Regions from separate parts of the Rhizobium sp. A22-96 genome, predicted to be linked through region 2. Evidence: riboswitches for the same ligand, from Rfam matches in the RefSeq annotation. Region 2 holds a riboswitch; the other holds the start of a gene.
The links. A riboswitch is a leader RNA that binds a small molecule or an ion and turns the genes downstream of it on or off. The one in region 2 is predicted to bind S-adenosylmethionine.
Positions count from the first base shown of each region.

Region 1: it holds a riboswitch for S-adenosylmethionine, as region 2 does, so the genes downstream of both, ACQZ6F_RS23635 (O-succinylhomoserine sulfhydrylase) here and metA (homoserine O-acetyltransferase MetA) in region 2, are expected to answer to the same signal.

Region 1 covers NZ_JBNWDQ010000005.1:421,113-436,819, reverse strand. Annotated here, with positions in the region: gene ACQZ6F_RS23680 (hypothetical protein) at 1-1,140, shown strand, start outside; gene ACQZ6F_RS23675 (tellurite resistance TerB family protein) at 1,323-1,736, shown strand; gene ACQZ6F_RS23670 (transporter substrate-binding domain-containing protein) at 1,761-2,636, opposite strand; gene ACQZ6F_RS23665 (acyltransferase) at 2,771-3,358, opposite strand; gene ACQZ6F_RS23660 (MFS transporter) at 3,478-4,704, opposite strand; gene ACQZ6F_RS23655 (LysR family transcriptional regulator) at 4,806-5,708, shown strand; gene ACQZ6F_RS23650 (VOC family protein) at 5,722-6,099, opposite strand; tRNA gene ACQZ6F_RS23645 (tRNA-Gly) at 6,140-6,213, opposite strand; gene ACQZ6F_RS23640 (2'-deoxycytidine 5'-triphosphate deaminase) at 6,272-7,366, opposite strand; SAM riboswitch at 7,538-7,616, shown strand; gene ACQZ6F_RS23635 (O-succinylhomoserine sulfhydrylase) at 7,660-8,847, shown strand; gene ACQZ6F_RS23630 (DNA helicase) at 8,921-9,634, opposite strand; gene apaG (Co2+/Mg2+ efflux protein ApaG) at 10,250-10,642, shown strand; gene ACQZ6F_RS23620 (Hsp33 family molecular chaperone) at 10,649-11,638, opposite strand; gene argF (ornithine carbamoyltransferase) at 11,686-12,603, opposite strand; gene ACQZ6F_RS23610 (aspartate aminotransferase family protein) at 12,677-13,876, opposite strand; gene ACQZ6F_RS23605 (GcrA family cell cycle regulator) at 14,303-14,836, shown strand; gene phoB (phosphate regulon transcriptional regulator PhoB) at 15,031-15,707, opposite strand, start outside.
Region 2 covers NZ_JBNWDQ010000004.1:276,817-292,523, forward strand. Annotated here, with positions in the region: gene ACQZ6F_RS19610 (GntR family transcriptional regulator) at 1-508, opposite strand, end outside; gene ACQZ6F_RS19615 (aldose epimerase family protein) at 631-1,656, opposite strand; gene ACQZ6F_RS19620 (TetR/AcrR family transcriptional regulator) at 1,936-2,523, opposite strand; gene ACQZ6F_RS19625 (DUF308 domain-containing protein) at 2,664-3,221, shown strand; gene ACQZ6F_RS19630 (vWA domain-containing protein) at 3,294-4,481, opposite strand; gene metA (homoserine O-acetyltransferase MetA) at 4,485-5,411, opposite strand; SAM riboswitch at 5,459-5,536, opposite strand; gene ACQZ6F_RS19640 (AAA family ATPase) at 5,772-6,614, opposite strand; gene ACQZ6F_RS19645 (ABC transporter ATP-binding protein/permease) at 6,780-8,630, shown strand; gene efp (elongation factor P) at 8,721-9,290, opposite strand; gene epmA (EF-P lysine aminoacylase EpmA) at 9,442-10,506, shown strand; gene ACQZ6F_RS19660 (lysine-2,3-aminomutase-like protein) at 10,503-11,555, shown strand; gene ACQZ6F_RS19665 (acyl carrier protein) at 11,912-12,163, shown strand; gene ACQZ6F_RS19670 (acyl-CoA dehydrogenase family protein) at 12,163-13,356, shown strand; gene ACQZ6F_RS19675 (amino acid--[acyl-carrier-protein] ligase) at 13,362-14,270, shown strand; gene ACQZ6F_RS19680 (DUF1839 family protein) at 14,279-15,238, shown strand; gene ACQZ6F_RS19685 (glycoside hydrolase family 2 protein) at 15,316-15,707, shown strand, end outside.

The DNA of each region.
Region 1 (15,707 bases), on a different contig from region 2:
CCGCCCAAGAATGCCGAGACGCCGAAGCCGGCCGAAACAGCCAAGCAGGACGATGCTGCCGCCAGCAAGCCACAACCGGAAGACCAGGCAAAGACGCAACCTGCCAAGCCCGCAACGGAGACGGTGCCGGACAAGGTGGCGCCGACAGTTGCCGCGCCGGCTTCACTCGCCACGCCGGATGGGAGCTCCCAGCTCTCCGAGGCGGCCGTAGCGGCAGCTGCCGCTGCGACTCCGGCACCTACAAACGACGATGCTGTGAAAACGCAAGACGGCGATACGGCCAAGACCGAAGACAACAAGGCAGCAACCGCGCAGCCAGCGGCACCGCCCGAGACCAAAGCCGCCACAGACCCAGCGCAGTCGAACGACGCGTCGGCAAAGCCGGGCGAGGCTCAGCCGGTACCCGCAACCTCGGACGCCGCAAAAAGCACTGAAACCGCTGCCGCCGAAATTCCGAAGCCCGCCGACGTCGCTCCCGAAGCCTCCAGCGCAACGCCGGCATCCCCGCAAGCTGCCGGCACAGATCAAGCCAAGGCAGATCCCGCACCAGACAACCGTATCCCAGCCGATCAGATCGACAGGGAGCTCGCGGCATCGGCTCATCGAACCCTTCCGCCCCAAGCCCAGCCCCAGCCAGAATCCCAACTTCAATCGGAACAGGCCTCGCTGGGTCCGGCGCAAAAGCCGCAAGAGCAGACGACTTCCATCGAACTCAACCGCCCCTTTTCCGATCAGGCCGGCATAGTTACGATCGCGGGCAAGAGCGTGCGGCTCGTCGGCATCATCCCGACCGATGTCGACCGCATGTGCACCAGCTCGAGCGGCAAGGACTGGCCTTGCGGTCAGGCCGCCCGCACGGCATTCCGCATGTATCTGCGCGGGCGATCCATCGACTGCGATCTGCCGAGCGCGACCTGGACCGGCACGGTGACCGGTGCGTGCCGCTACGTCCGCATCGATCTCAGCTCCTGGCTGGTCCGCTTCGGCTGGGCCGATCCGGAACCCGGCTCGCCGCTGGTCGCGCTTGTCGATGAGGCCAAGCAGAAAAAGCGCGGCATGTACGGCGACGATCCGCGCAAGAATGGAAAGTCGACGCTTGGGCCGGCCCTGCCCAAGGAAGATCCGCTCAATCCAATCTGATGCCTTGCTTCCGCCACTACAGCGCCGGGCGTCATATATGACGCGCAAAGGTCGCTGCAGCACTTTAAATCTGCTGCATAACTTTACCCTTAAATCGATTCCGATTTAAGGAATTATGCAGTAACTTTTGCCATGAGACGCGCGACTTTTCAGTCTGCCAAATTCAAAGGACTTCGCCTGTCATGAACAAGCCGCTTTCTGCTCACGAGGCCCTGATCTACGTCATGGTGCTGGCTTCGGCCGTCGACCGAACGATGAACGACCGCGAGCTCAGCCGCATCGGGGAACTCATCCACGCACTGCCGGTTTTCAAGGGTTTTGACGACGAGAAACTGATCGCCGTCTCCCGCGACTGTGCCAAGCTGCTGTCGGGCAGCGAAGGCCTCGATATCGTGCTCGAAACCGTGCGCGATACGCTGCCGGCCCGGCTCTACGACACCGCCTATGCGCTTGCCGTGGAAGTCGCCTCGGCCGACCTGTCGGTCAAGGCCGAGGAACTGCGTCTCCTCAGCCTGCTCCGCGACCGTCTCGGCCTCGACAAGCTGACCTGTGCCGCCATCGAGCGCAGCGCGATTGCCCGCTACCGCAAGGCCTAGAGCGTTTTCCTGAAACTGCTCTCGTCAGTAGAGCCCATATGGGAAGTAGCGCAGATAGATTTCCTGCAGCCTGCCATCGCGCGAAAGCGTCGCCAGCGCATGGTTGATGGCGGCCGTCAGATCGGCATCCTGCTGGCGCAACATGATCGTCATGCCTTCGCCGAGGAACTGCTGAGACATGTACGGCCCGTCGAAAAGGGCACAGCATTTTTCGGCCGCCGGTGACGACACCCAGAAAGATAGCTGCAGGCCATCGGCAAGCGCAGCGTCGACCTTGCCATCCCTGACGGCAGCGAGAAGCGCATCCTTGTCGTCAAACGGCACCGGCTTGATCGCGGGGAAAAAGGCGGTCATCATCGCCTCATGCACGGTGCCCTTGACCACGCCGACCGGGTGCCCGGCAAGCGAGGCCGCCGTCGTTCCATTGATCGGCGCCTTGAGATTGCGCACGAAACGCGCCGGCAGCATCAGGAAGGGACGGGAAAAAGCGAAGCTCTTGCGCAGCTCGGGCGTCACTGCGACGCCTGATATCACTGCATCGCCCTGCGAGGCGGAAAGCGCACCCTGCAATTCATTGAAGGGCAGAGCCTGGATCTGGCACTTGTCCGCGATGGCGAGCTCGTCGCAGATCTTGCGGGCGAGCTCGACGTGAAAGCCCGTGAGCTTACCGTTCTGATCGAGGAAGTTGAAGGGCGGGAAATCGACCGATGTCAGGAACCGCAGCCTCACCAGCGTAGACAGGTCGGGTTTCGGCAGTCGCTCCCGGGCATCGAACAGGATCGGCAAACTGGGCGGCTTTGCCTCCTGGGCGGAGAGCGGCAGAGCGCAAGAGATCGCAATCAATGTTGCGTGCGTCAAAAGCCGGGCGGTGGAGATCATCGACGAAAGGCAAACACGCATGGTCTTGATCCGGCCTCCGGTCGTGGCTGCACATCCTTGATTCACGAATCCGGTTTAGCAGAGTCACGTCGCAGGGGGAATATCGCGCCATGGCCGAAGGGATAGAACGAGCCATAGCTGACCAAGCGGGCGGCCTATCGGTTCGCCGATATTTTCGCAGCGGGCAGCAGCTCGATATTTTCGGTTGTCGGGTTAGTTTTTTCTCCGCGCCGCTTCAGCAATCTTGCCGGCGCGCCGACATAGATCCCATAGGGCTCCGTCTTTCCCTTGACGACGGCATTCGCGCCGATGACGCACCCTCGTGCGATGTGTGCGCCGCCCAGGATCTTCGCTCCCGCCCCGATCCACACGTCATCTTCAATGACGATCGGTTTCTTCGTCACGCCCTGCAGGCGAATGGGCTGCGTGAGATCATCGAAATTATGATCGAAGGACACCACCATGGCATGGGCGGCAATCCGCACGTCATTGCCTATGGAAATGCCGCCACGGCCTAGCAGGATGCTGTATTCGTTGAAGGAGACGTGGTTGCCGACTTCGATGCTGCCTTCTTGTGCATCGATGACGACGCCCCTGCGGAAATGGACTCTTTCGCCAATGCGAACGTCACCACGCTTCCAGATAATCCTGGTGTCGAGCGGAACTTTCGTACTTCGGCCGATCTCAAGCACACCGCTCTTGAAAAGAGCCCTCAGCCTGTAAAGCCATGCTATGCCACGCATTCAAACGCTCCTGACAAGGGGCGCTCGTTTTCTCATGCTTTTCCGGCCCCCACCTGAATGGGCTAGAAGATGGCGATGCCGGAGGGGTAGCGCAAGTGTTGGCTACCCGCATTGCACTGTCAGTTGCGCGCGACAAAGCCCGTAATCAAGGCGATAACGCCAAAGCCGGCCGCTGCTGCGCAGACTGCGACCCAGCCGCCAAAGTCCCACACCGTGCCGGCAAGCGCCGAACCAAGTGCGCCACCAAGAAAGAAGATGCCGACGAAGAGACCGTTGATCCGCCCTCGCGCCTCCGGATTGAGGAGGTTGACGGCGCGGCGTCCCAAGGTCTGGTCGCCGGTGACGCCGACGTCGAGCATGACGGCACTGACACCAAGCAGGATCAGCAGGGTCAGCGGATCACCGGACCGTATTCCGCCCACCCAGGCGGCCAATGCCAGGGCGGCAAGCATAATCAGGCGTGATACAAATGTTGCTATCCGCGTCCAGCCCCTGTCGCCCATGCGACCGAAGGGAGAGGTGGCGGCAGCGCCGCCGGCTCCAACCAGCGCAAACAGCGCGATGCCGGACTGGCCGAGCGAGAATGGCGGCTGCACCAGCCGCAGGGCGACAGAGGTCCAAAACAGGCTGAAGCTCGCCATCATCAAGGCGGCGGTAAAGGCGCGCAGCCGCAGTATCGGCTCATCGCGCAGCAGCTGGAACAACGAGCCGATCAGGGCGCCGTAGCTGGAACTCACCAGGGGGCGCCGTTCGGGCAGGCGCAGGGCGAGCACGGCGGCAAGAAGCGCAAGGGCTGCAGCACTGATGGCATAGAAACTCCTCCAGCCCCAGAAATCGGCAACCAGGCTCGCCAGTGGCCGCGACACCAATATGCCGACCATGACGCCGCTCATGACATTGCCGATGACCCGGCCACGATGCTCCGGCGGCGTCATGGCGGCGGCGATCGGCACGAGAATCTGGATGGCGGAACAGGCCGCGCCCAGGAGGAACAGGAAGATGAGGAGGCTCCATCCTGTCGGCGCAAAGGCAGCAGCGATAGCCATTACCATGGCCGAGACGAGCATGCGCAGCACCAGCTGGCGGTTTTCCATCAGGTCGGCGAGAGGCACCAGGAAAAACAGGCCGGCGGCATAGCCAAGCAGGGAGGCCATCGCCACGAGGCCCGCGCCGCTTTCAGAAAAACCAAGCGACGGGCCGATGATGCCGACAAGCGTCTGCGGCGCGAAAAGATTGGTGATGATGACGCCGGTGGCGATGGCGAACAACAATGTCGGAGGGGCCAAAACCGTCTCGGACGCCTCGTCCTCCGGCTCGCTGGCAATGCATTCGGGGACCTGAGCCATGGATTCTCCAATGAGCTTAAATAATATTGTTAGCCATCTTTATCGCTTTGTTGCATAATGCGGCAATTGAAATGAGCTAATAATGATTATGCGAGTTCCTCATGAACATTCATGATCTCGAAGCCTTTGTCGCCGTGGTGGAAACCGGATCGATCGTTGCCGCTTCCGCACGCATCAACCTGACCCAGCCGGGCATCACCCGGCGGATACAGAGCCTCGAGGATAGCCTCGGCATCGCCCTGCTCGACCGCCAGTCCAAGCCGCTCAAGCCGACCGCGGCAGGGCGAGAGGCTTACGAGCATGGACGTCGTGTCCTGCGCTCGCTCGATGATCTCAAGGCCGGCGTTTCCCCGGGTGGCGCGATCAGCGGCGAATTCCGCCTCGGCGTCATGCCCTATCTCTCGGAGGCGGCGCTCTCGGCCCCGCTCGATCAACTCCGCAGCCAGTTTCCGCAACTGACATTGCGCATCGTCTCCGGCTGGTCGCCGCAGCTCATCGAGCAGGTCGCGCATAGCCAGCTGGATGCCGCAACCGTCTGTCTGGCGGAGGGCACGGAGCCGCCGGATAATGTCGTCGGCGACATGCTGGGGATCCATAACGTCATTCTCGTCGCATCGCCTTCGCTCGGAGTTCCCAAGGCGCCGAAACTCGATGAGCTCTCCCGCTTTCCCTGGATCATGAACCAGAGCGGTTGCGGCTTCCGCGCCTTCATTCATCATCGCTTCGAGGCAGAGCGGCTGCCGTTCGACGTCGCCGTCGAGGCCATGAGTGCCGATTTACGCATGTCGCTGGTATCGCGCGGCCTCGGCATCGGCGTCTTGACGCCAGCGGCGCTATCAGGCAGCCGCTGGCGCAATTCCATCGAGGTCATCGAGGCGCCGGATTTCAGCCCGAGGGTCGTCAACTGGTTGGTGCATCGCCCACCGGCTGGACGCCTCGCCCGGCCGATCGCCATCTTCGGCGAAGCGCTGACGGAGGCTTTGAAAGACAGAGCCAGTTTCTGAACTGGTTTCGATCTCAAGCACCCGGCTTGTTGATCATCGCTTCAATGTTGTAGCCATCCGGGTCCAGAATGAAGCAGGCATAATAATCCGCCATATATTCCGGCCAGGGTCCGGGAGCGCCATTGTCCTCGGCTCCCGCTTCCAGAGCGGCGCGATAAAATGCATCGACCTCGGCCCTGCTGCCGACGCGAAAGGCAACATGCAAATGCGTCAGAGGCGGCTTGCTGCCCGTATGCTGGATCTCGAACAGGCTGCCGTCGCCAACGTCGAACGCCCAGAAAACACCTTCCTTGCCAAAGGACAAGCCGTAACCCAGCGGCTCGAAAGCGCGCTCATAGAACGCCTTGGTCTTCTCCAGATCGCTCACTTCGATGGTTATGAGATCAAACATGTCGAGCGCATCCCTGAGATCATTGACGATGGAAGGAAGCTGGAGCGGGTGAAGGGAATCGAACCCTCGTATTCAGCTTGGGAAGCTGCTGCTCTACCATTGAGCTACACCCGCCTGACATCCCGAGATGTCCAACAGTTGGCGGCCACTGTCAAGGCCGGACGATAGATGCCTAGAGCCGGAAGTGCTTGGACAGCTTCAGGCCCTGTGCCTGATAGTTCGAGCCGAGGCCGGAGCCGTAGAGGCTGCTTGGCTGCTCCAGCATGTGTTCGTAGATCAGGCGGCCGACGATCTGGCCATCCTCGAGGATGAAAGGCACTTCATGGCTGCGCACTTCGAGCACAGCGCGGCTGCCACGGCCGCCGGCCGGGGCATGACCGAAGCCGGGATCGAAGAAGCCGGCATAATGGACGCGGAATTCGCCGACCAGCGGATCGAACGGCGTCATCTCGGCGGCATAATGCGGCGGCACATGAACGGCCTCGCGCGAAACGAGGATGTAGAATTCGTCGGGATCGAGGATCAGCTCGGTGCGGCCGCGGCTATAAAGCGGCTCCCAGAAATCGAAGATATCGTGCTGGGCCTTCTTGTCGACATCGACGACGGCCGTGTGGTGTTTGCCGCGATAGCCGATCAGGCCTTCCTTATCGCCGGCAAGATCGATCGACAGCGCGATGCCGCCACCGGTGATGTTCGGCTTTTTGCTGGCGACGAGCGTCTCGGTCTCGTGCAGTGCCAGCAGTTCCGGCTCGTCAAGCAGAGCCTGGCCGACGCGGAAACGGATCTGCGACAGGCGCGAACCACGGCGAACGACGATCGGAAAGGTGCGCGGGCTGATTTCGAGATAGAGCGGGCCGGAATAGCCGGCCGGGATCTTGTCGAACTCCTGCGCCCGGTCGGTGATGACGCGGGTGAAGATATCGAGGCGGCCTGTCGAACTCTTCGGATTGGCCGAGGCCGACATATCGGCCGGCAAGTCCAGCCGCTCCATCAGCGGCACGATATAGACGCAGCCGGTTTCCAGCACCGCACCTTCGGAGAGATCGACGACATGCAACTTCAGCCAGTCGAGCTTGTCGGCAACCAGATGCGACGGACCGGGCATGAAGCTGGCGCGAACGCGGAAGGCATGGGAACCGAGGCGCAGGTCAAGGCTTGCCGGCTGGATCTGATCGACGTCCAGCTCTCTTTCGCTCGTCAGCCGTCCGGCGTCAAAGAGCGCCGCAATGGCGCGATCCGCTAGAATTCCTGTATTGCGAGCCATCATGCCTCTTTCCCCAGCCCATACGCCTGCAAATCCATATTCGACTTGTATGCCTGCGGGCTGATTCAAAACGTTACTGCGACCTTAGCGCATCCAGAGAGACGCGCGGGCAGTATTTGTCGCAGACAAAACCAAACTCAGGGAATTGACGCAAGCGATCAACGGCAGTATTGCAACTTATCCCGTGGTGATTTGGCCGGTCGGCTTGCAGCCACGTTAAACAAGTGGCTAAAAAGACCGGGTTGAAACCGGTCTGCAATTGCGGCCGGTTTTTTTGTTTTGAAAGTGGTGATGGCATGAGCAAGACTTGGCGCCCCGCAACCCAACTCGTTCACGGCGGAACGCTCCGTTCGCAATTTGGCGAAACATCCGAAGCAATCTATCTGACCCAGGGCTTCGTCTATGACACCTCGGAAGCGGCAGAAGCCCGCTTCAAGGGCGAGACGGATGGTTTCATCTACGCCCGCTATGGCAGCCCGACCAACGACATGTTCGAAAAGCGCATGTGCGCGCTGGAAGGCGCTGAAGATGCCCGCGCCACGGCTTCGGGCATGGCCGCTGTCACCGCCGCGATCCTCTGCCAGCTGAAGGCCGGCGACCATATCGTTGCCGCCCGCGCCCTCTTCGGCTCCTGCCGCTGGGTCGTCGAGACGCTGGCACCGAAATACGGCATCGAATGCACGCTGGTCGACGGTCGTTTCGTCGAGAACTGGGAAAAGGCGATCCGCCCCACCACCAAGGTGTTCTTCCTGGAAAGCCCGACCAATCCGACGCTCGAAGTCGTTGACATCGCTGCGGTGGCCAAGCTTGCCAACCAGATTGGTGCCAAGGTCGTGGTCGACAACGTCTTCGCGACCCCGCTCTTCCAGAAACCTCTGGAACTCGGCGCCCATATCGTCGTCTACTCCGCTACCAAACATATTGACGGCCAGGGCCGCTCGCTCGGCGGTGTCATCCTCTCCGACAAGCAGTGGATCGACGAGAACCTGCAGGACTATTTCCGCCATACCGGTCCGGCCATGTCGCCATTCACCGCCTGGACGCTGCTGAAGGGCATCGAAACGCTGCCGCTGCGCGTTGCGCAGCAGACGGCGAATGCCGCCAAGGTGGCTGACTTCCTCGCCGAGCAGGGCAACAAGGTCGCTCGCGTGATCTATCCCGGCCGCAAGGACCATCCGCAGGCCGACATCATCGCCAAACAGATGACCGGCGGCTCGACGCTGGTGGCTTTCGAGCTGAAGGGCGGCAAGGAAGCAGCCTTCAAGCTGCAGAACGCATTGGAGATCGTGAAGATTTCCAACAATCTCGGCGACTCGAAGAGCCTGATCACCCATCCGGCCACCACGACGCACAAGAACCTCACCGACGAGGCCCGCGCAGAGCTTGGCATTTCGCCGGGTACCGTACGCTTCTCCGCCGGTATCGAGGACAGCCAGGATCTGGTCGAGGATTTCGCCCGCGCCCTGGAACAGGTTTCCGCCTGATACTATTCCTTCAAGCCGCCCGGAGATTCTCCGGGCGGCTCGACATGCTCCTATTGGAGCCATGCAGTCGTCGTCAGCCCGCCGCCTTGTATTGAACCTTGCCGGCGTGCAGGAAGAACATCTTGTCGAAAAGCGACAGATCCAGCGGGTTTGGCAGACGAACGTCATCAAGATCGGGCAAGGGTTTCAGCGCCGGATCGTATGAACGGTCGATTTGCGAGATGAACACGATGATTACGCCCGTCTCACGCGCGAACGTCTTCAGCGCGCGGACCTGCGTCTCCAGTTCCGGCTTCTCCCGCTTCTGATCGAGTATTTGCAGATAGTCGACGACTGCCAGCGTGCCGCGTGGCGCCGAGGCCAGCTTATTTGCAATGTAGTCGGCACTTATGGCGTCGGAACTGTCGAGTTCGAACAACTCCCTGAACTCGGCCTGATCCACGCCAATGATCCGGAAACGATCCAGAACGACCTTTTCGGTATCCTCGAGCGTGAAGAAGGCGCTGCGATTGCCCGATTTCATGGCTCCTACCGCGAGCTTGAGGCTCATCAGCGTCTTGCCCTGGCCGGGACGTGCGCCGACCAGCACCAGATCACCCGGTCTCAAGAGCGAGAAGAAATCATCGGGGGAAACGGCAGCCTGCGTCTTGGACGCAAGCAAGCTCCAACCTCCAAACCCCTCGCCAGCCGCGATGTGATCCAGTGCGGCGTGCAGGGGGATATTCTGCTGGCGCGACAAAAGCCGTGCCTTGCGCTTCAAATGATAAACAGGGGCGGAAAGCCTCATTGTAAACCTCCTATTGCGAGCAGTGACCGCAACCCCTCCTTATGCCAGGCGCTCAAACAGTCGGTTTGATGATCGACAGCCCCGCATCAAGTATACTTTCCCGGACGGAGGGGGGAGGCACGGGCCATGCCAGAATCGGATGATAGTCGAAATCCCACCGTCGGGAAATCGCGCGGACGTTCTTTTCGCAGACCTGAAGGCCGAGCCGAGCTCCACATGGCCGAGAGTTTTCGAAGAGAGACTGACAGATATGGCAGTCAAACCTCAAGTGCACCCTAAATGATGCCAAGCCTTTCCACCTCACCAAGACATAGCGAGTGGAGCTATGGTAGAAAACACTAAAGGACAAGTAAGGCGAGATACTTTTGACGGCAACCTGATAGTCTTCGTTTTCTGTCGTAATATCTCCAATTCTCCAAGGAACAATCGCCGATGAGAATTTTCATCATTCCATTCCTTGACGGAACGGGCTGGTTATAGGATACCGCTAGATATCCTGCACTTTGCGGGAAGCATGGAAAGCGGGTAATATGCCGCGGACTTTAAAAATGCTGGAGCGTAAGTGGCGCTTGTAAGAACGCTCGTCGCTTCAGAGCAGTGGCAAGGTAATCAGGCATGTATCGCGCCTTAACACGCGACATAGAAGTTGTCGTAGAGCCATTCTATCTGGAGGAGCAATCCGATCCGGACGACGATCGCTATGTTTGGGGATACCGCATCGTCATCTCCAATCATTCGAAGATGTCCGTCAAATTGGTGACGCGCTACTGGCACATCACCGATATGAACGGTATCGTGGATGAGGTGACGGGGCCAGGCGTTGTCGGCGAGCAGCCACATCTCAACCCCGGCGACACCTATGAATACTCATCGGGCTGCCCGCTGGACACGCCTTCAGGCATGATGTTCGGCCATTACCAGATGGAGACGGACGACGGGGAACAGTTCCATGTCAAGATCCCCGCCTTCTCTCTCGATACGCCCAATCTGCTGCGCACGCTGAACTGAGCTCCGTCAGGCCGCGTTTACCTCAGCCACTTCGAAGCGGTAGGTGGTCGAGCAGAACTCGCAGGTGACGGCTATTTCACCGTTCTCCTGGCTGGCCTCGATCTCCTCGGCCGAAAAACCCTGCAACACACCCTTCAGCTTGTCGCGCGAGCAGGAACAGCGGTCAAAAACCGCCTTCGGCTCATAGACCCGCACACCGCGCTCATGGAAGAGGCGGAACAGCAGGCGTTCGGTGCCGACAAGTGGATCCGTCAATTCATCGGCGTCGATGGTCTCCACGAGGCTGCGTGCTTCGGCCCAGGCGTCGTCCTCGACGTGATTGCCGATGAGCTCATCGCCGTCACCGCCATGCAGATCCGGCAGGCGCATGCGCTCCGGTGCCTCGGGCAGGAACTGCGCGATCAGACCGCCCGCCCGCCAGCGATGACGCGGCTTGCCGTTCTCATCACGGTCGAAGAGCTCTGCAGCACCAAGGCGTACACGCGTCGGGATTTGCTCCGACTGGCGGAAATAGGTGCCGGCAATGTCCTCGAGCGAAGCCCCATCGAGAGCAACGATGCCTTGATAGGGCTGGCTGTAGCGGCCCTGATCGATCGTAAAGGCAAGAACGCCCTTGCCGAGCAGCTGCTCCGGCTCGGTGCGGCCTTCGGCAACGGCCTTTGCCAGTGCCTCTTCGTTGAAGCGCGCATAGGCGCGGACATTTTCAGGCGTCGAAAAATCGGCGACCAGCAGGTCGACCGGGCCGTCGCCCTTCGTCTGTACGGTGAACTTGCCTTCGAACTTCAGCGACGTGCCGAGCAAGACCGTGAGAACGATAGCCTCGGCCAAAAGGCGGGCCACCGGCGTCGGATAATCATGCCGGGCAAGGATTGCATCCAACAACGGACCAAGCTGCACGGCACGGCCGCGCACATCGAGCCCTTCGACCTGGAAGGGCACAACGTGATCGTCACCGGCAAAATCGAACTGACCCAGCGAGGCTGCATTTTCGGCCATTGCTTTACTCCTACTGCGCCCGCGCTCTCAAACGCGGCTTCCTATCCTCAGATTGCGCCCAGGCACCAAGCAAGAATCGACTTTTGCGCATGAAGGCGGTTTTCCGCCTCATCGAAAACAACGGATTGCGGGCCATCGATCACCTCGTCCGTCACTTCCTCCCCACGGTGAGCGGGCAGGCAATGCATGAACAACGCGTCTTTGCCGGCCTGTGCCATCAAAGCCTTGTTGACCTGATAGGGCTGGAAGACGTTGTGACCGCGAGCCCGGTGTTCCTGATTCATGGAAACCCAGGTATCGGTTACCACGCAATCGACGCCGGCGACCGCACGGTCTGCATCATGCGAGAGCATGATTTCGGCGCCCTCGTTGCGGGCCCAGTTCAGATAGTGATCCTTCGGCTCGGAACCAAGGGGTACCGCCATGTTCATGCGATAGCCGAAACGCGCGGCGCCTTCGATCAGCGAATGCAGCACATTGTTGCCGTCGCCGGTCCAGGCAACGGTCTTGCCCTTGATCGGACCGCGATGTTCCTCGAAGGTCATGATATCGGCCATGATCTGGCAGGGATGCGTATCGTCGGTCAGCGCATTGATGACGGGAACCGTCGCATGCTCCGCCAGCTCCAGCAGGCGCGAATGATCGGTCGTGCGGATCATGATCGCATCGACATAGCGCGACAATACTTTCGCGGTGTCACCGATCGTCTCGGCGCGGCCGAGCTGCATCTCGGTTCCCGACAGGAACAGCGTCTCGCCGCCGAGCTGGCGCATGCCGACGTCGAAGGATACGCGTGTGCGGGTGGAAGGCTTCTCGAAGATCATCGCAAGCATCTTGCCGGCGAGCGGCTTGTCGGCCGTGCCGGCCTTCAGTGCCTGCTTTCGCACGATCGCATCATCGATGATGTTGCGCAGATCGGCGGCTGCTACGGCCGAGAGGTCGAGAAAGTGTTTCGGAGAAGCCATGTCCTTACCTGTACTCCAGAAAAAACAATAACGCCCGCGTGGGGCACGAACGCCCCGACTGCGGGCGCTGAATTCAAGCCGATTTCTTGACGCGAACGGCGCGCGCGCGCTCTGCGGCGCGCTCGATACGGGCAAGGCCTTCGCGCGCTTCCTCGGCGGTGACGATCAGCGGCGGCAACAGACGGATGACATTATCGCCAGCCGGGACACCAAGCAGATGTTCGGCGCGGATCGCCTGCAAGAGGTCCGCCTGCGGGATAGCCGCCTTGATGCCAAGCATGAGGCCTTCGCCACGAATATCCTCGATGATATCCGGGAAGCGATCCTTGAGCGAGGCGAGGCCCTGGCGGAAGACCAGTGCGATATCGCGCACATGTTCCAGGAAACCATCGGCCAGCACGATATCAAGCACCGCATTGCCGACTGCCATGGCCAGCGGATTGCCGCCATAGGTCGATCCGTGCGTGCCGGCCTTCATGCCGGAAGCCGCTTCGGCCGTTGCCAGGCATGCGCCGAGCGGAAAGCCGCCGCCGATACCCTTTGCGACCGCCATGATATCGGGCTTGATACCAGCCCATTCGTGGGCAAAGAGCTTGCCGGTACGACCAACGCCGGACTGCACCTCGTCGAGAACCAGCAGCAGGCCGTGCTCGTCGCAGATCTGGCGGAGACCACGCAGGAATTCATTGGTCGCCGGGCGGATACCACCCTCGCCCTGCACCGGCTCTATCAGGATAGCGCCCGTCGCCTCGGTAATGGCTGCGCGCACGGCATCGAGATCACCGAACGGTACCTGATCGAAGCCGGGAGCCTTCGGACCGAAGCCTTCGATATACTTTTCCTGGCCGCCGGCCGCGATCGTCGCGATGGTACGGCCATGGAAGGCACCTTCGAAGGTGATGATATGAAACTTCTCAGGATGCCCCTTGGCGAACTGATAGCGCCGCGCCGTCTTGATGGCGCATTCCAACGCTTCGGCACCCGAATTCGTAAAGAACACCTTGTCGGCGAAAGTGGCTTCCGTCAGCCGCTTCGACAGCTTTTCCTGACCAGGCACCTCGTAGAGGTTGGACAGATGCCAAACCTTGTCAGCCTGCGCCTTCAGCTCGGCGACAAGATGGGGATGAGCATGACCGAGCGAATTGACCGCCACGCCGGCTGCAAAATCGAGATAGCGTTCACCGCTTTCAGTGATCAACCATACGCCTTCGCCTCGCTCGAACCGCAGCGGAGCTCGCATGTAGGTATCATAAAGCGGCGCGGTCTCGGCCATGGCCATATCTCCTCGATCACAACTTTAAGGACCAATCGCTTCGTTTTTACGAAAGGGGTCCGAAAAAATCAAAAATGCCGCCTTGCGGCGGCCCGGTCACTATTGTTGTTTTGCACCGCGATGTCAACAAAACTGGCGCTTTAGCAGGTGCGAGAAAGTGCTTGCGCGCAAAAGGGATACGTTCGGTGCCGCATATTGCAGAAATGCCACGCCCGGACAGCAAGTTGGGGAAAACCTCGAAATCGATTCCTCAAGATTCCCGCGACTCTTGTCACGGAGTCTGCCTCACACTAGGTTAAAAACCAATTGCTAGACTGCATGCGGCGGAACTAGTCACCACAATTTTAGAGCGTTTCGTGCCTCGATCCCCATGCGAGGCAATGGTGAGGGATTCTGCCATCGGAAACGCGACAGCGGAGACAGGGCATGAATTGGACAGACGAACGCGTCGAGAAGCTGAAAAAGCTATGGTCCGAAGGGTTGAGCGCCAGCCAGATCGCGGCACAGCTCGGTGGCGTCAGCCGTAACGCCGTTATCGGCAAGGTGCATCGCTTGAACCTTCCCGGTCGAGCGAAGGCCGGCGGCACGACGGCGGCAGCTCGCACGCCGAAGCGCAACGCCACGGCACCGCGGGCTTCGAACTATCAGGCGCGCGTCGCAACCCGCACGGTTACCCGCCAGCAGGGCGCAACCATGTTGAAGGAAGAGATCGAGATCGATACGGTCAACGAGATCCAGTATCGTCCGGCCGCCAATGTGGTCGTTCCGATCTCCCGGCGTCTCGGCCTGACGGAACTGACGGAGCGCACCTGCAAGTGGCCGGTCGGCGATCCCCTGAAGGACGATTTCCACTTCTGCGGCAACGAGAGCCCGGATTCATCGCCCTACTGCACCTACCATCAGCGCCTGGCCTACCAGCCGGTGCATGAACGGCGCAGGCCAGCTCAGCCGCGCGGCTGAGACACTTCATCACTGAGATAAAGAAACGGGCCCTTTGGGGCCCGTTTTCTGTTTCCGCCGCGACTGCATAATTTCTTAAATCGGAACCGATTTAAGGGAAAATTATGCAGAATTCTAAGATGTTACAGCGACCTTAACGCGTCTTGAAAGACGCGTGGCGCTGTAATGTTGAGTGCCTGATCGGGTATTCCCGCTCAGGCCTCCATGGAGTAGCCCGCGCCGCGAACGGTGCGGATGACATCCTGCATATTGGAGAAGTTGAGCGCCTTGCGCAGGCGACCGACATGCACGTCGACCGTGCGTTCGTCGACATAGATATCATGCCCCCACACGCCGTCGAGCAGTTGCGAACGCGAGAAGACGCGGCCCGGCGAGGACATCAGGAATTCCAGAAGACGGAATTCGGTCGGTCCCAGCCGCACTTCGCGGCTCTTGCGGTGAACGCGGTGCGTCTCGCGGTCCAGCTCGATATCGCCACAACGCAACACCGTGGAGAGAACCTCCGGACGGGCGCGCCGCAGCATCGCCTTGACGCGAGCCATCAGCTCGGGTGTCGAGAACGGCTTGACGACGTAATCGTCCGCGCCAGTGGAAAGACCGCGCACGCGCTCGCTTTCCTCGCCGCGGGCCGTCAGCATGATGATCGGCAGGCGCTCCGTCTCCGGCCGCATGCGCAGCCGGCGGCAGAGCTCGATGCCGGATACACCGGGGAGCATCCAGTCGAGGATCAGAAGATCGGGAATGCGCTCCTGGAGACGCAACTCGGCTTCATCGCCTCTGAGGATCGTGTCGACCTCGAAGCCTTCGGCCTCGAGATTGTAGCGCAGCAGAACGCTGAGCGCTTCCTCGTCTTCTACAACAGCAACTCTCG
Region 2 (15,707 bases):
CCAGGAATTTGATGGGAACCACGGCGCGCTCGATGGCAAGCGGCTGGCCATCGGCCAGGCGCAGGCGGTCGAGCCGTAGCACGGGTTCGTCGAGGCCGAGACCAAGCAGGAAGGATTCTTCCGGCGCCGGCGCGCTGATGGTGCGCGACAAGACGCGGGCCGCCGGCTCGCGACCGCGCGAGCGCATATCGGCGGAGAAGGAGGAGAGGCGCCAGAGCGGCTGTTCGATGCGCTCGACATGCTGTGAGACGAAGGTGCCGCTGCCGTGGCGGGATTCGATGACGCCGGAGGCGAGCAGGTCGCGGTAGGCGGTGCGTACCGTGACGCGGCCGATTTCCAGTGCCCCGGCGAGATCGCGCTCGCCCGGCAGAGCCGTGCCCGGTTTCAGCAGGCCTTCCTGGATAAGGCCCGTCAACGCCTGTGCCAGTCGCTTGTACAGCGGCCCGCTGCCGGTCCCGTCGCTGAGACCGCGGGTGTTCAATTCAGCGATCAAACTGGTTCTATCCATGACGTCCATATAGAACCTATTTAGAACCAATTCACAAGGTGAATCTGTCCGTCGGCCTAAAAAGAATCGGCCGGGCGCTTGGGACGCCCGGCCGGATTTCAAGAAAGCGGGGCATGCCCGGCTTAGTTCTTGGTGAAAATGTAATCCGTTTCCTGCCGCAATACCTCGCCCGGGCGGAGCACGGCATTGGGGAAGCCTTCATGATTGATGGCGTCCGGCCAGACCTGCGTTTCCAGGCAGAAGCCGGCGAAGGGGCCGATCTTGCGGCCGTCATGGCCCGGAACCGGAACATTGAGCTTGAAGCCCGTATAGAACTGTACGCCGGGCTCGGTGGTGCGCACCTCCAGCGACACGCCGGAATTGACGCTGCGGGCGAGAGCGACGGAGCGCTTGGCAGTGCGCTCGGTCGACAGGCAGAAATTATGATCGTAGAGCGCCTGCTCTGATCCTTCGAAGCGCTTCATCGGCGACATCTCGCGAAAATCGAACACCGTGCCTTCGACAGAGCGAACTTCACCCGTCGGCACCTGCTTCTCATCCGTCGGGGTATAGTGATCGGCGGCGATCATGATGTCGTGGCCCAGCGCATCGTCGCGGCCGTCGAGATTGAAATAGGCGTGCTGGCAGACATTGGCGAGGGTCGGTTGGTCGGTGGTCGATTCATAAGTGATCGAAAATTCGCCATTGCCATGCACCCAATAGGTCGCCTGAATCGTGCAATTGCCGGGATAGCCAGCGCGGCCATCGGGATCGACGATCTTCAGCACGACGCGGTCGACAGCATGTTCGACGATCGTCCAGTTGCGCTTGGCGATATTGTCCTTGCCGCCGTGCAGATGCGTGACGCCCTTTTCGTTGAGTTCGAGCTGGTATTGCTTGCCGTCCAGCGTGAAACGGCCGGCGCCGATACGGTTGGCGCAGCGGCCCGGCGTGGCGCCGAAATAGGAAGAATGGGCCGGATAATCAGCGAAATCGTCGAAGCCGAGGAGAAGGGCGGGGCTGTGGCCATCAAGCCGGAGATCCTGGATGACCGCGCCCCAAGACATGATATGCGCCGTCAGCCCGCCACCGACGATCTTGACGCGATAGACGGTATCCCCATCCGCCGTCGTCCCAAAAACTTCCCGCTGCAAAGTGCTTTCCGTCATATCAGCTCATCCATTGCTCTCGAAATACGAGGCCAGACCCTGCCCCCATTCGTGCCGTTCCGCAACCGGTTCGACAGGGAAATTAGGGGCGCAGTGTTACCGATCAAGCCTCGGCCCGGCTTTATCTCGCGGGCTTCGAAGCGCTAAACTGCGCTGCAAATGTGCAGTGCGTGCGACAGGCGTGATGCATTTTGCTTCGGCGCTTCGTGCGAGTGCCGCCAGTTGCGGCTCTTGGCTCTGAACACAGATGTCTGCCGGCTGCTTTGACCCGGCAGTTCTTTAGCGAGCCGGGGCCAGTAGCCTGGTGATCTGGGGTCGGACGATTGCACTGAACAGTTCGGGGTCGCCGAAAGCCCGTACGGAGAGCATCGCCCCATGTACCGATGCCATTAGCATTTGCGCCTCTTCTTCCGGTCTCTTGTCGAGCTGGAACAGGCCCTGCTCTGTGCCATTCTTCAGAACTGAAGTCAGCCATCCCGCCAGACTATGGAAATGGGCGCGGACGCGTGACGCGACCTCTTCCGGCAGCATCTGCATCTCGCCAGCAAGCATGGCGCAGACGCAGAAGGGCAGCGAGGCATCGCGAATGCATGTTTGCCAGAAATTCAGATAGGCCTGCAATTGTTCGGCCGGGCTTGGGAACTGCTCGCGAAGAGAATTCAAACCCACGTCCACTTGCTGCCTGTAGCGGTCAACCAATACCGCGACCAGCTCGGCCTTTGTCGGAAAGTGATGGTGGATGCTCGCCTTCCGGATGCCGATCGCAGCCGAGATATCGGCATAGCTGAAGCCGTTGTAACCTCCCGCGACGATGAGAGATTGCGCGGTGTCGAGAATCTTTCCGGAAGTCGAAGTCATTGATTTCATGCTGCTGCCTACCTTCTGGTAGGTAATTTGTCAAGATTGCCTTGGTGTCTCGGCTTCTCACAAAGAGGTGTTCGGCTGGTGAGTTGACAGGCAAGTTTAGCCTTCCTACTAGTTGGTAGATTTCAACTTGGAACCTGCCAATGCAAAACCAGTCCTCAAGCCAGTCCAACTGGCTGCGATCCTATTATTTCGTGCGTGCCATATTCTCGATCGCCTGGATTGCCGCCGCCATTCTCTTTGGCGGGCAATCTCATCTCATTGCTTTCCTTCTCGTGATCTACCCGGCATGGGACGCCTTCGCCAATCTGGTCGACGCGCGGGTCAATGGCGGCCTCAAGGCCAACCCGTCCCAGGCATTGAATGTCGTGGTCAGCACGATAACCACGCTTGCGGTGATCGTGGCAGTCACCAACAGCACTTATGCGGTTCTGGCCGTGTTCGGGATCTGGGCGATCCTGTCGGGCCTCCTGCAGCTTTACACGGCGGTCAGGCGCTGGCGTCACTTTGGCGCGCAATGGGTAATGATCCTGAGCGGCGCGCAATCGGCCCTTGCCGGCGGGTTCATGATCAGCCGATCCGTTGGCGCTGCCGCGCCGACGATTCTGGATATCGCCCCCTATGTCGGGTTCGGCGCATTCTATTTCCTGCTTTCGGCAATCTGGCTCGTCGTCGCGGCCTATCGCAAAGCTCACGCATAGAGTTTGCCCCGTCTGGCGGCGGCAAGGTGAGAGTCCATTTGCCGTCGCCGAAAGGGCGGGGAGCGCTTGCGCCTAGCGCGAAAGCTCCCGCGTCGCCTTCTCCAGCCCGCCGAGCGTCAGCGGGTACATGCGGTCTGCCATGAGACGGCGGATGAGGGAGATGGAAGTGGTGTAGCCCCAGTAGTTTTCGGGAACGGGGTTGAGCCAGACGCATTTGCGGAAATGGCCTGATATCCGACTGAGCCAGACGCTGCCGGCCTCCTTGTTCCAATGCTCGACCGAGCCGCCCGGCTGGTTGATTTCATAGGGGCTCATCGAGGCGTCGCCGACGAAGACGACGCGGTAATCTGGTCCGAAGGTGCGGATCAGGTCGGTCGTCGAGGTGATATCGACGCGCCGGCGGCGATTGTCCTTCCACACGCCCTCGTAGGGGCAATTGTGGAAGTAGAAATAGTCCATGTGCCGGAACTCAGAGCGGGCGGCGGAAAACAGTTCCTCCACCCCGCGGATATGGTCGTCCATCGAGCCGCCGACATCGAAGAACATCAAAAGCTTGACGGCGTTGCGCCGCTCCGGCCGTGTCTGGACGTCTAGATAGCCGTGTTCGGCGGTGGAGCGAATGGTGCCGGAGAGATCCAGCTCGTCGGCCGCGCCCTCGCGCACCCAACGGCGCAGGCGCTTCAGCGCCACCTTGATGTTGCGGGTGCCAAGCTCGACGCCGTCGTCGAGATTCTGGAAGTCGCGGCGATCCCAGACTTTGACCGCGCGGCGGTGGCGCGAGGTTTCCTGGCCGATGCGCACGCCTTCCGGATTATAGCCGTATGCGCCGAAGGGAGAGGTGCCCGCCGTGCCGATCCATTTCGAGCCGCCCTGGTGCCGACCCTGCTGTTCGGCCAGCCGCCGCCGCAACGTTTCCATCAGTCTGTCGAAGCCGCCGAGCGCCTCGATCTGTTTCCGCTCTTCTTCGGTGAGATGCTTTTCCGCCAGCTTGCGCAGCCATTCGTCGGGAATGGCGGCCGCCTCGACCGCATCGGCACTACCGCCGATCGCCTCGACGCCATGGAAATAATCGGCGAAGACCTGGTCGAAGCGATCGATGAAGCGCTCGTCCTTAATCAGCGTCGTGCGCGCCAGATAGTAGAAGGCCTCGACATCATAGTCGGCAATCCCCTCTTCCATTCCTTCAAGCAGCGACAGGAATTCCCGGAGCGTGACCGGCACCTTCGCTTCCTTCAGCTTCAGGAAGAAGGGAATGAACAAGCCTCAGGTCCTTTCCTGGCCGATCTCCTCCAGATCATACGGCGTGGTCTGGTAGATCTCGTTGATCCAGTTGCCGAAGAACAGATGCGCATGGCTGCGCCACCGGTTCTGCGGGGGGATTTCCGGGTCGTTGTGCGGGAAATAGTTGTGCGGCATCTTGATCGGCACGCCCGCATTTACGTCGCGGAAATATTCGTCCGCGAGCGAAGTGGAATCATACTCCACGTGATTGAACATGTAGAGCCGGTTGCAGGCCTGTTCGTGCACGAGACAGATCCCCATTTCGCTCGATTCCATCAGGATCTGCAGGCTCGGCACCTTTTCGATGTCGTTGCGGCGCACTTCCGTCCAGCGCGAGACCGGAATGGCGAAATCGTCGGAAAAGCCGTTGAGGTAGACGGAGGACGGCGCGAGGTTCTGGTGGCGATAGACGCCGAAGGCCTTTTCATTCAGCGTATGCTTCGGCACGCCATGGAAATGATAGGCGGCGGCCATCGCGCCCCAGCAGACGTTCATCGTCGAATGGACATTGGTTGCCGTCCAGTCGAAGATCTGCCGCATCTCGTCCCAGTAGGTGACCTCTTCGTATTCCAGCAGCTCGATCGGCGCGCCAGTGATGATGAAGCCGTCGAACTTGCGATGCTTCACCTCTTCCCAGGTCTGGTAGAAGGAAAACAGGTGTTCCTCGGAGGTGCTCTTGGCCTTGTGGCCGCCGACGCGGACCAGCGAAAACTCCGTCTGCAGCGGCGATGCGCCGACGAGGCGCGCCATCTGTATCTCGGTCTTGATCTTGTTCGGCATGAGGTTGAGAAGCCCGATTTGAAGGGGGCGGATATCCTGCCGGATCGCCACCGTTTCGGTCATCACCCGCACGCCCTCGTTCTGGAGGGTTTCAAATGCGGGCAGCGTATCGGGAATCTTGATGGGCATCGTTTCACTCGATCAAATGCAAAAAACCGGCCGCAATATGAATCGCTACCGGTCCGCACGCGGCCCTTTAGCGACTTATTTAACGTGGCTGCAAGCCGGCCGGCCAAATCACCACAGCCAAATTCCATAAACCTGCCGTGGCGGCGGGTCAATGGGCAAGCTTTGAGGCAGGCTGGCGGCCGTGATCTGATGTCGTTTGCGGTTTACAGATGTTCAAGAAGGGCTTGTGGGTAATTCTGTGCGTAGGCCACCTCGCCCTTCGAGGCCTTGGCGTTTGCGCTGACGCTTTAACGCCAAGGCACCTCAGGGTGAGGGCGGGTGATATGGTCACTTCATTTTCGCTTGGGAGAGAAGAGACTGCTACTTCCCCTGCCCCCGTGCCATGAAAGCCAGTCGTTCAAAAAGATGAACATCCTGCTCATTCTTCAGCAATGCGCCATGCAGCTTCGGCAGCACGCTTTTCGCATCGACACGCAGGGTGGCGGGGTCGACATCGTCGGCGACCAGCAGGCGGATCCAATCGAGGGCTTCCGAGGTCGATGGCTTTTTCTTCAGGCCCGGCACGTCGCGAATTTCGAAGAATTGCGTCAGCGCCGCCTGGACCAGCGCCTGCTTGATGCCGGGATAGTGAACTTCGACGATGCGGGTGAGCGTTTCCATGTCGGGGAAGCGGATATAGTGGAAGAAGCAGCGGCGCAGGAAGGCGTCCGGCAGTTCCTTCTCGTTGTTCGAGGTGATGATGACGATCGGCCGGATTGCGGCCTGGATCGTCTCGCCTGTCTCGTAGACATGGAACTCCATGCGGTCGAGTTCCTGCAGCAGGTCGTTCGGGAATTCAATATCGGCCTTGTCGATCTCGTCGATCAGCAGCACGCATTTTTTCGGCGAGGTAAAGGCCTGCCAGAGCTTGCCCCGGCGGATGTAATTGCCGACATCGTGAACTCTAACGTCGCCCAACTGGCTGTCGCGCAGGCGCGAAACGGCATCGTATTCGTAAAGGCCCTGTTGCGCCTTGGTCGTCGATTTGACGTTCCATTCGAGGAGGTCGAGACCGAGGGCCCCCGCCACCTGCCGCGCCAGTTCGGTCTTGCCTGTGCCGGGCTCGCCCTTTACCAGAAGCGGCCGCTCCAGCCGGATGGCGGCATTGACCGCGACCATCAAATCCTTGTCGGCGATATAGTCTGCTGTTCCCTGGAATTGCATCGGAAGGCTTTCTCAATCTTTCGAATGCAAGCTAATTGCTGACCTTATTCGGTTCAAGGCGTGAAACCGTGTATATAGCAACGTGATCGCACCGATCTATTGCTAGGATGGACATGAGGGCGGGTCATGGTTAACTGACGGTACGTGCGTCGCAGGGAAGTGCTGATGGCAGTTGAAGCGCAAGCCAAGCCGAATATCCAGGGGAACGAGCAGGTCGGATACGATTTGAGCCTCTTCTTTCGGCTGAGGATGATGTTCTCCGCGTTCTGGAATTCACCGGTGCGCTTCAAGATCATTTCCCTGACCGTGGCGCTGTTCGCAATCATCATGATCACCGCCTACGTCCAGGTGCTGCTCAACAGCTGGAACGCACCTTTTTACGATTCGCTGGCAAGGCGCGATATCTCCGCCTTCTTCCATCAACTCGGCGTTTTCGGCATCATCGCCGGCTCGCTTCTGATCCTCAATGTCATCCAGGCCTGGCTCAACCAGATGACCGCGCTCTACATGCGCGAAGGTCTGGCACGAGATCTGGTGAACCAATGGCTGCAGGCCAAACGCGCGCTTCGTCTGGCCTCCGCCGGGCTGATCGGCGTCAACCCCGACCAGCGATTGCATGAGGATGCCCGCAATCTCGCCGAAAGCTCGACGGGCCTCGCCATCGGGCTGGTGCAGGCGACGATCCTGCTGTTGAGCTTCATCGGGGTGCTCTGGGAGCTTTCCAGCGGCATGGTCTTCCATTTCAAGGGCGCGAGCTTCTCCATCCCCGGCTACATGGTCTGGGCGGCGATCCTTTACGCTGGTTCGGCATCCTTCCTCAGCCAGTTCGTCGGCCGCCGGCTGGTGCGGCTGAACGCCGATCGCTATTCCAAGGAAGCCGAGCTGCGTTTCGCGCTCATGCATGCCAACGAACACATGCCGGCAATCGCCATTGCCGGCGGCGAGGAAAACGAACGCAAGAGGATCAACCTCGATATTTCCGCCGTGCTTGCGGTCATCCGCCAGCTGGCGATCGCCAATACCAATCTTACCTGGGTTTCCGCCGGCTATGGCTGGCTGGTGCTGATCATCCCGATCCTGGTGGCGGCGCCCGCATATTTTTCCGGCGGGCTGACCTTCGGCCAGCTCATGGTGGCCGTGGGCGCCTTCAATCAGGTGAATTCAGCGCTGCGCTGGTATGTCGCCAATTTCGGCCCGATCGCCGAATGGCGGGCAACGCTGATGCGTGTCACCGATTTCCGCCAGGCCCTGACGGAAATGGACGACAAGACGCCGATGCCGCACACTCTCGTCTTCGATAATGCCGCACCGGGTACGATGGTGTGGACCGATATGGAGATTTCGACCAAGACCAGCGATGAGGCGACCGAGAACGGTTTCCAAATTGCCGAGGGAACGGTGACGATCAATGCCGGTGAGCACATCATGATCAACGGCGATCACGGCGTGAACCGCCGGCTGCTGTTCGAGGTGCTGGCGCATCAATGGTATAGCGGTTCCGGCACGGTCAGCCTGCCGCCGGCGGAAGACATGCTGTTCGTACCGCACACACCCTATGTGCCCGGCGGCACGCTCAGGGAGGCGATCTGCTTTCCGGAAGATCGGGATGCCTATGACGAGGCTGCTGTCGAGGCCGCCATGGAGAAGGTCGGGCTTACGCGTCTCAAGGGCCGCATCGATACGCAGGCCCGCTGGGACCGGCTGCTTGATACCGAAGAGCAGAAAGCTATCGGCTTTGCGCATCTGCTTCTGGCGAAGCCAAAATGGGTTATCCTCGACGATGTCCTCGAAGGGCTGGAGTCCGAGGTTCAGGCGATGCTCTGCGGATTGCTGGCGGAAATGACCGACGTCACCGTGATCTATGTCGGCCGCAACGAGGCCTATATGCACGCGATGTCACCGCGGGTGCTGCATCTGCAGGCCCTGGCCCCGCACGAGCATAGCATCGAGACGGATACGCCTCCAGCGCCCGCTGCGGCGGAAGAGCAGGATCAGAAAAAAGCCAATACGCCGTAGCGCGGTCAAACCGACGCTGTTTTATCTGTCCAGAACGCAAAACGCCCCGTCGTTTGACGAGGCGTTTTTAGTGCAATCGAGCTGAAGCGCTCAATCCTTGGCGCGTTCGACGTAGGAAACGTCTTCCGTCGCGATGACGACGCGGGTGCCGGCGTTGATGTGCGGCGGCACCAGGGTGCGCACGCCATTCGACAAGATCGCAGGCTTGTAGGAAGAGGAAGCAGTCTGACCCTTGACGACCGGTTCCGTCTCGGTGATCTCGAGCGTGACGTGACGCGGCAGCTGGAGGGCCAGCGCAATGCCTTCATGGATCGACAGGACGCAGGTCATGCCTTCCTGCAGGAAGGCCTTCTGGTCGCCCATGGTTTCGACATCGACGACGACCTGGTCGTAGGTGGCCGGGTTCATGAAGTGGAAGCCTTCGCCATCTTCATAGAGGTACTGGAAGTTCACGTCTTCGACGAAGGCGCGCTCGACCTGTTCGGTGGTGCGCCAACGCTCGGAGACCTTCACGCCGTCGACGATGCGGCGCATGTCGACCTGGGTGACCGGAGTGCCCTTGCCCGGATGAAAGTTCTGAGCGGTGAGAACGACGTAGAGCTTGCCGTCGACGTCGAGAACGTTGCCCTTGCGGACCGAAGAGGCGATGACCTTGACCATAAGACTTCCTTGTAACGCTGCGTTTTGCGTCGTAGAGGGACTGTCGAAATGCTCTCCGAGACGCAGCAATTGTTTGCTTGGGGGCGCAACTACCCTAAATCAATGGAAATTGCCACCCCCAACGCGGCTTGAGCCCCGAAGAAAGCTAGGAATGAAGCCAACGACGAGCAAAGCGTCCCCCTGGTGGACCCGCAATGTCCATGCGGACCGGCGGCCGTTCCTTCTCGGTCGCAATGCGATCCAGGCGGCGTTGCGCATCTTCTTTGCGCGTAACGACTTCATCGAGGTCGACACGGCGACGCTGCAGGTGTCGCCGGGCAACGAGGCGCATCTGCATGCTTTCGAGACCGAGGCCCTGACGACGGACGGCAAGGCATCGCCTCTCTACCTTCACACCTCGCCCGAGTTTGCCTGCAAGAAGCTGCTGGCCGCCGGCGAGGAGCGTATCGCCTGCTTTGCCCATGTCTATCGCAATCGCGAGCGCGGGCCGCTGCACCATCCGGAATTTACCATGCTGGAATGGTATCGCGCCGGAGAAAGCTACGAGGCGCTGATGGCCGATTGTTCCGCGGTGCTGGCGCTGGCGGCGGAGACGGTCGGGGCGAAGAAGCTCACCTATCGCGGCGCCGAGACCGATCCGTTCCTCACGCCGGAGCGCATAAGCGTCGCAGCCGCTTTCGAGCGCTATGCTGGCATCGATCTCTTTGCCTCGATCGGCCTCGACGGCTCCACAGACCGCGAGCGTCTGGTGGCCGACATGCGGCGCAATGGCATGCGGGTCGCCGAGGATGATCTGTGGCAGGATCTCTTCAGCCGGGTTCTGGTCGAGAAGATCGAGCCAAATCTCGGCTTCGGTCGCGCGACGATCCTTGATGAATATCCCGTTTCCGAGGCGGCCCTTGCCCGGCCTTCGGCTGGGGACCACCGCGTTGCCGAACGTTTCGAGCTCTATGCCTGCGGCGTCGAGCTTGCCAATGCCTTCGGCGAGCTGACAAATGCCGGCGAGCAGCGTCGGCGGTTCGAGATCGAGATGTCGGAAAAATTGCGCGTCTACGGCGAGACCTATCCGCTGGACGAGGATTTTCTGGAGGCGCTCTCCGTCATGCCCGAGGCAAGCGGCATTGCACTCGGTTTTGACCGGCTTGTGATGCTGGCAACCGGGGCCTCGCGCATAGAACAGGTGCTCTGGGCGCCGGTCGCGGAGTACGGAGCATGAATTCGATGCGTCCGATCAGGACTATCAGCGAGCTTGAGCGCGCCGGATTGATCGACGCCGACAAAGCGTTGTCGCTGGAAGCGGTGGCGGAGCGCTATGCGGTTGCGCTGACGCCGACGGTCGTGCGGTTGATCGACTCGGCCGATCCTGCCGATCCGATCGCCCGGCAGTTCGTGCCCGATGCGGCCGAATTGCTTGTCACGCCCGAAGAGCGCGCCGATCCGATCGGCGATCATGCGCATAGTCCCGTCGAAGGCATCGTCCATCGCTATCCGGACCGCGTGCTGCTGAAGGCCGTGCATGTTTGCCCGGTCTATTGTCGCTTCTGCTTTCGCCGCGAGATGGTCGGACCGCAGGGCCTTGGGACTCTCGATGGCGTGGCGCTGGACGGCGCCTTTGCCTATATCCGCGATCACAGCGAGATCTGGGAAGTCATTTTGACCGGCGGCGATCCGCTGGTTCTATCGCCGCGCCGGCTGGAAGAAATCCTGCGGCAGCTCGCCGATATCGACCATGTGAAGATCGTCCGCTTCCATACGCGCGTTCCCGTCGTCGATCCCTCGAGGGTCGATGCGGCCCTGATCGCGGCGCTGAAGGCCAGCGGCAAGACCATTTATGTGGCGCTGCATGCCAATCATCCCCGGGAGCTGACGGAGGAGGCGCGTGCCGCCTGCGCCCGGCTGGTCGATGCGGGGATCGTGCTCGTCAGCCAGTCGGTGCTGCTCAAGGGCGTCAACGATGATCCGGATGTGCTGGCGGCGCTGATGAAAGCTTTCGTCGAGACGCGGGTGAAGCCCTATTATCTGCATCATCCTGATCTTGCGCCCGGCACCAGCCATTTCCGCCTGACGATTGCCGAGGGGCAGGCGATCGTCGCCGCATTGCGCGGTCGGATCTCCGGCCTTTGCCAGCCCACCTACATCCTCGATATTCCCGGCGGCTACGGCAAGGCGGATATTGGCCGGAGCTCGGTTCGTGAGCTAGGCGAAGGCTGCTATTCGATATCGGACTATCGCGGCGACGATCACATATATCCGCCAGAAGCCTAAATTCGATTTTTCTGCTTTTACTTTTACTGACGCTCTGATTGTTATGCGTTTTCTCGAATAAAACGTAGTGGCGAGTTTGGCACGTTAACCTTATTGCCGCAGCCGCCTTTCCCAAAAATCATCAGGGCAAAATATTAGTAATAATTAATATTACTGCATAAACGGCAATTTAAATGCCTTACATTCGGTAAATTTCAATTAGGCTGATGTTGAATATAGGAATTTCCCACTAAGTATAAGTCCCATGTATTTACCACGTCGGTTAGTGGAGTGTTCTATTTTCCCTGTTACTTCTTGGCGAATAATAAGACTGCGTAACTACGGTTATGCTTGCCATTGCGAGAAGGGACTAGACTATGAACAAGACGATTCGCGATTTGCTGGCCAAGTTCGGTGCGCTCCCCGTTACTATCGATCAGATTGAAGACAATGCCGATCTTTATGCGGCGGGATTGTCCTCCTTCGCTTCCGTTCAGCTGATGCTCGGCATCGAAGAGGCGTTCGACATCGAGTTTCCCGATAATCTCCTCAACCGCAAATCATTCGCCAGCATCGCTGCGATCGAAAAGACCGTCAGCATGATCCTGGACAATCGAAAGGTCGCATGATGAGCGCGGCCGTCGCTTTGCACGAGGTTGGGACAAGTGATGCGCTGGCGGTGCGAGCCGCGCGCGTCGCCGCGATCGCCGGCCAGCACGCCGATGCCGTCGACACCGAGGGCCGGTTCCCCCGCGAAGCCGCTGACGCCATGCGCGCCGAGAGGCTGCTGTCTATCCAGATCCCCGCCGCCCTTGGTGGCGAGGGCGCTTCGATCACCGAAATCGCCGAGCTTTGCTCGATCCTTGGCCAGGCCTGTGCGGCCAGCGCCATGGTCTTCGCCATGCATCACATCAAGCTTTCGAGCCTGGTCGAGCATGGTGCCGACAGCGATTGGCATCGCGAGTTCATGCGCCGCATCGCCAGGGAACAGCTGCTGCTGGCCTCTGCCACGACCGAAGGCGGTATTGGCGGCAATCTGCGCAACAGCATCTGCGCCATCAGGGTCGAAGGCGATACCTGCTTCCTGGAAAAGGACGCAACGGTCATCTCCTACGGCGCTCATGCCGATGCCATCCTGATCACCTCGCGCAGCCATGCCGAGGCCGCTTCTTCCGATCAGGTGCTGACGGTTTTCTTGAAAGATCAGTATTCGATCGAACGCACCGTCGAGTGGAATACGCTTGGCATGCGCGGCACCTGCTCCGACGGCTTCCTGTTCAAGGGCGAGGCGCCGGCCGTGCAGATCCTGCCGAAGCCATTTGCCGAAATCGCGGCGCAGTCCATGTTGGCAAGCTCGCATCTGCTCTGGAGCGGCGTTTGGTACGGAATTGCCGCCGATGCCGTTGCCCGCGCGCAGGCATTCGTGCGTGCCGCCGCCCGCAAATCCCCCGGGGCACCGCCGCCCGGCGCGCTGCGTCTCGCAGAGACGTCAAGCATGCTGCAGATGGTCAAATCCAATGTGGTTGCCGGGCTCAAGGTCTATGAAGAGGCCAAGCAGGATGCCGACAGGCTCTCGTCGATGGCCTTCGCCGTCGCGATGAACAACGTCAAGATCGCATCGTCGGAGATGATCCTGCCGATCATCAACCACGCCATGCTGATCTGCGGCATCATGGGCTACAAGAACGGTACGCCTTACAGCCTCGGCCGCCATCTGCGCGATGCGCACTCGGCGCAATTGATGATCTCGAATGATCGCATTCTCGGCAATACGTCGACCATGCTGCTCGTCCACAAACAAGATACCAGCCTGTTGGGGTAATCGTCATGGATATGCAAACCTCGTTTCTCGACCGCCTTTTCGAATCCGGTCTTCTGATCGACACCGGCGTTGATGGTCTCTATGGCCGTAGTGGCCAGTTCGAAGACGTTATTTCCGCCTTCGAGCGGCTGATCGACAAGTTCGGCGGCGCCGATGGCGCCGAAGCCATCCGCTTTCCGCCCGGCATGAACCGCGTCTTCTTCGAGAAGAGCGGCTACATGAAGAGCTTCCCGCAGCTCGCCGGCACCGTGCACAGCTTCTGCGGTCACGAGCTCGACCATATGAGCCTGTTGAAGTGCATGGAAGTCGGCGACGACTGGACGAAGGATCAGCAGGCGACCGATATCGTGCTGACCCCGGCTGCCTGCTATCCGCTTTACCCGACGGTCGCCAAGCGCGGCGCCATTTCGGAAAGCGGCGCACTGTTCGATCTGCAGTCCTACTGCTTCCGTCACGAGCCCTCGAAGGACCCGGCTCGCCAGCAGCTCTTCCGCATGCGCGAATATGTCTGCATGGGCACCGAAAAGCATGTGACGGATTTCCGCCAGAGCTGGATGGACCGCGGCGTCGAGATGATGAAGGCCGTTGGCCTCGAGGTGAATATCGACACCGCCAACGATCCCTTCTTCGGCCGTGCCGGCAAGATGCTCGCCAACAATCAGCGCGACCAGAACCTGAAGTTCGAGCTGCTGATCCCGATCACCTCGACCGCCAACCCGACGGCGTGCATGAGCTTCAACTATCACCAGGACGCCTTCGGGACGAAATGGGGGCTGAACTTCGCTGACGGCACCGTCGCCCATACGGCCTGCGTCGGCTTCGGCCTGGAGCGCATTGCACTGGCGCTGTTCCACCACCACGGTCTCGACGTCAAGGAATGGCCCGAGAGCGTGCGCAAGGCGCTGTGGGGCTGATCGCTTCCATGGCCGCCGTCTTTCAGGGGCTGGAACCCGCCGCCTACAAGCCACATGCGTTGCACGACAGCGAGCGCATGTGGCCCGAGACCAATTGCTACATCGATCTCTGGATCGAGGTGCTTTCAACCTTGAACCTGCCGCCGGAAGCCATGCTCGGCTTCACGATGGGCCAGGATTTCGAGGGCGATCAATTCACCTTCTTCAAGGTGCCGCTCGAAGATCTGGAAGCGCTCTACGGCATCCGCTGCACCGAACTTGCGATCTACGACAAGGTACAGAACCACGTCGCTGAGCAAATCGGCCGTGGCCGGCTCTGCCTGGTGGAGATGGACTCTTTCTTCATGCCGGATACCCAGGGCGTCGGCTATCGCCGCGAGCACGGCAAGACGACGGTGGCGATCAACCATCTGGATATGGAAGGCCGCACGCTCGACTATTTCCACAATGGCGGCTTCTTCCAGCTGTCGGGTGAGGATTTCGACGGGCTGTTCCAGCTGCATCTGACGGATGAGGATCTGCCGTTTCTGCCTTATACGGAATTTGCCAAGTTGCCTCAGAAGGCGCCGGGCGAAGCCGCGATCCGCGAGACGTCACGGCAGCTACTGCCCCTGCATTTCCGCCGTCGCCCGCAGGCCAATCCGATCCGCGCCTTTGCCGAGGTCTTCCCGGCTCAGGTCGAGGCGGTGGCCGAGCGGCCTTTCGGCTTCTTCCATAAATATGCCTTCAACACGCTGCGTCAGCTCGGCGCCAATTTCGAGCTTGCGGGCAGCCACCTCGACTGGCTGACGGCGGATTTCTCCGATGCGGCCGCCGAAGCGCGACGGATATCGGAAGCTGCAAAGTCGGTGCAGTTTCAGCTTGCCCGCGCCATTACGCGCAAGAAATTCGAGCCGTTGCGGACAGCGCTTGATCCGGCCGCCGATGCATGGGATGCCATGATGGGGCTGCTTGAACGGAAGCTCTGATCGGCTTCCGTTCGATGCGAGACGGCTCGGCAATTTCGGCTTAGGTTTGGGGCGGGGAAATCCTCCGGAAAGATGTCATGGACGGGCGCTTGGCAAGTATCGGCGGCGAAATGCGGCTGAGCGAGGGATGGAATCTGGTGCTGACCGATGCGGGCACCTGCGTCTCGCCTTCCGACGTGCCGCTTTCGGCCGGCCTGATCCCGGCGCCGGTGCCGGGCACCGTGGCGGAAGCGCTGGAAAAAGCCGGGCTGTTTGACCGCACGAAACCACACCCGCTCAATGACCGGGATGCCTGGTACATCTGCCGTCTGATCGATGCGGATGCCGGCGATGCCGTGTTGCGGCTGGAGGGATTGGCGACGCTCTGCGAGGTCTTCCTCAACGGTCAGAAAATCCTCGTCTCCGAAAGCATGTTCGAAGCCCATGACGTCGCCGTCACTCTGCTTGGCGGTGACGAGCTGGCACTGTG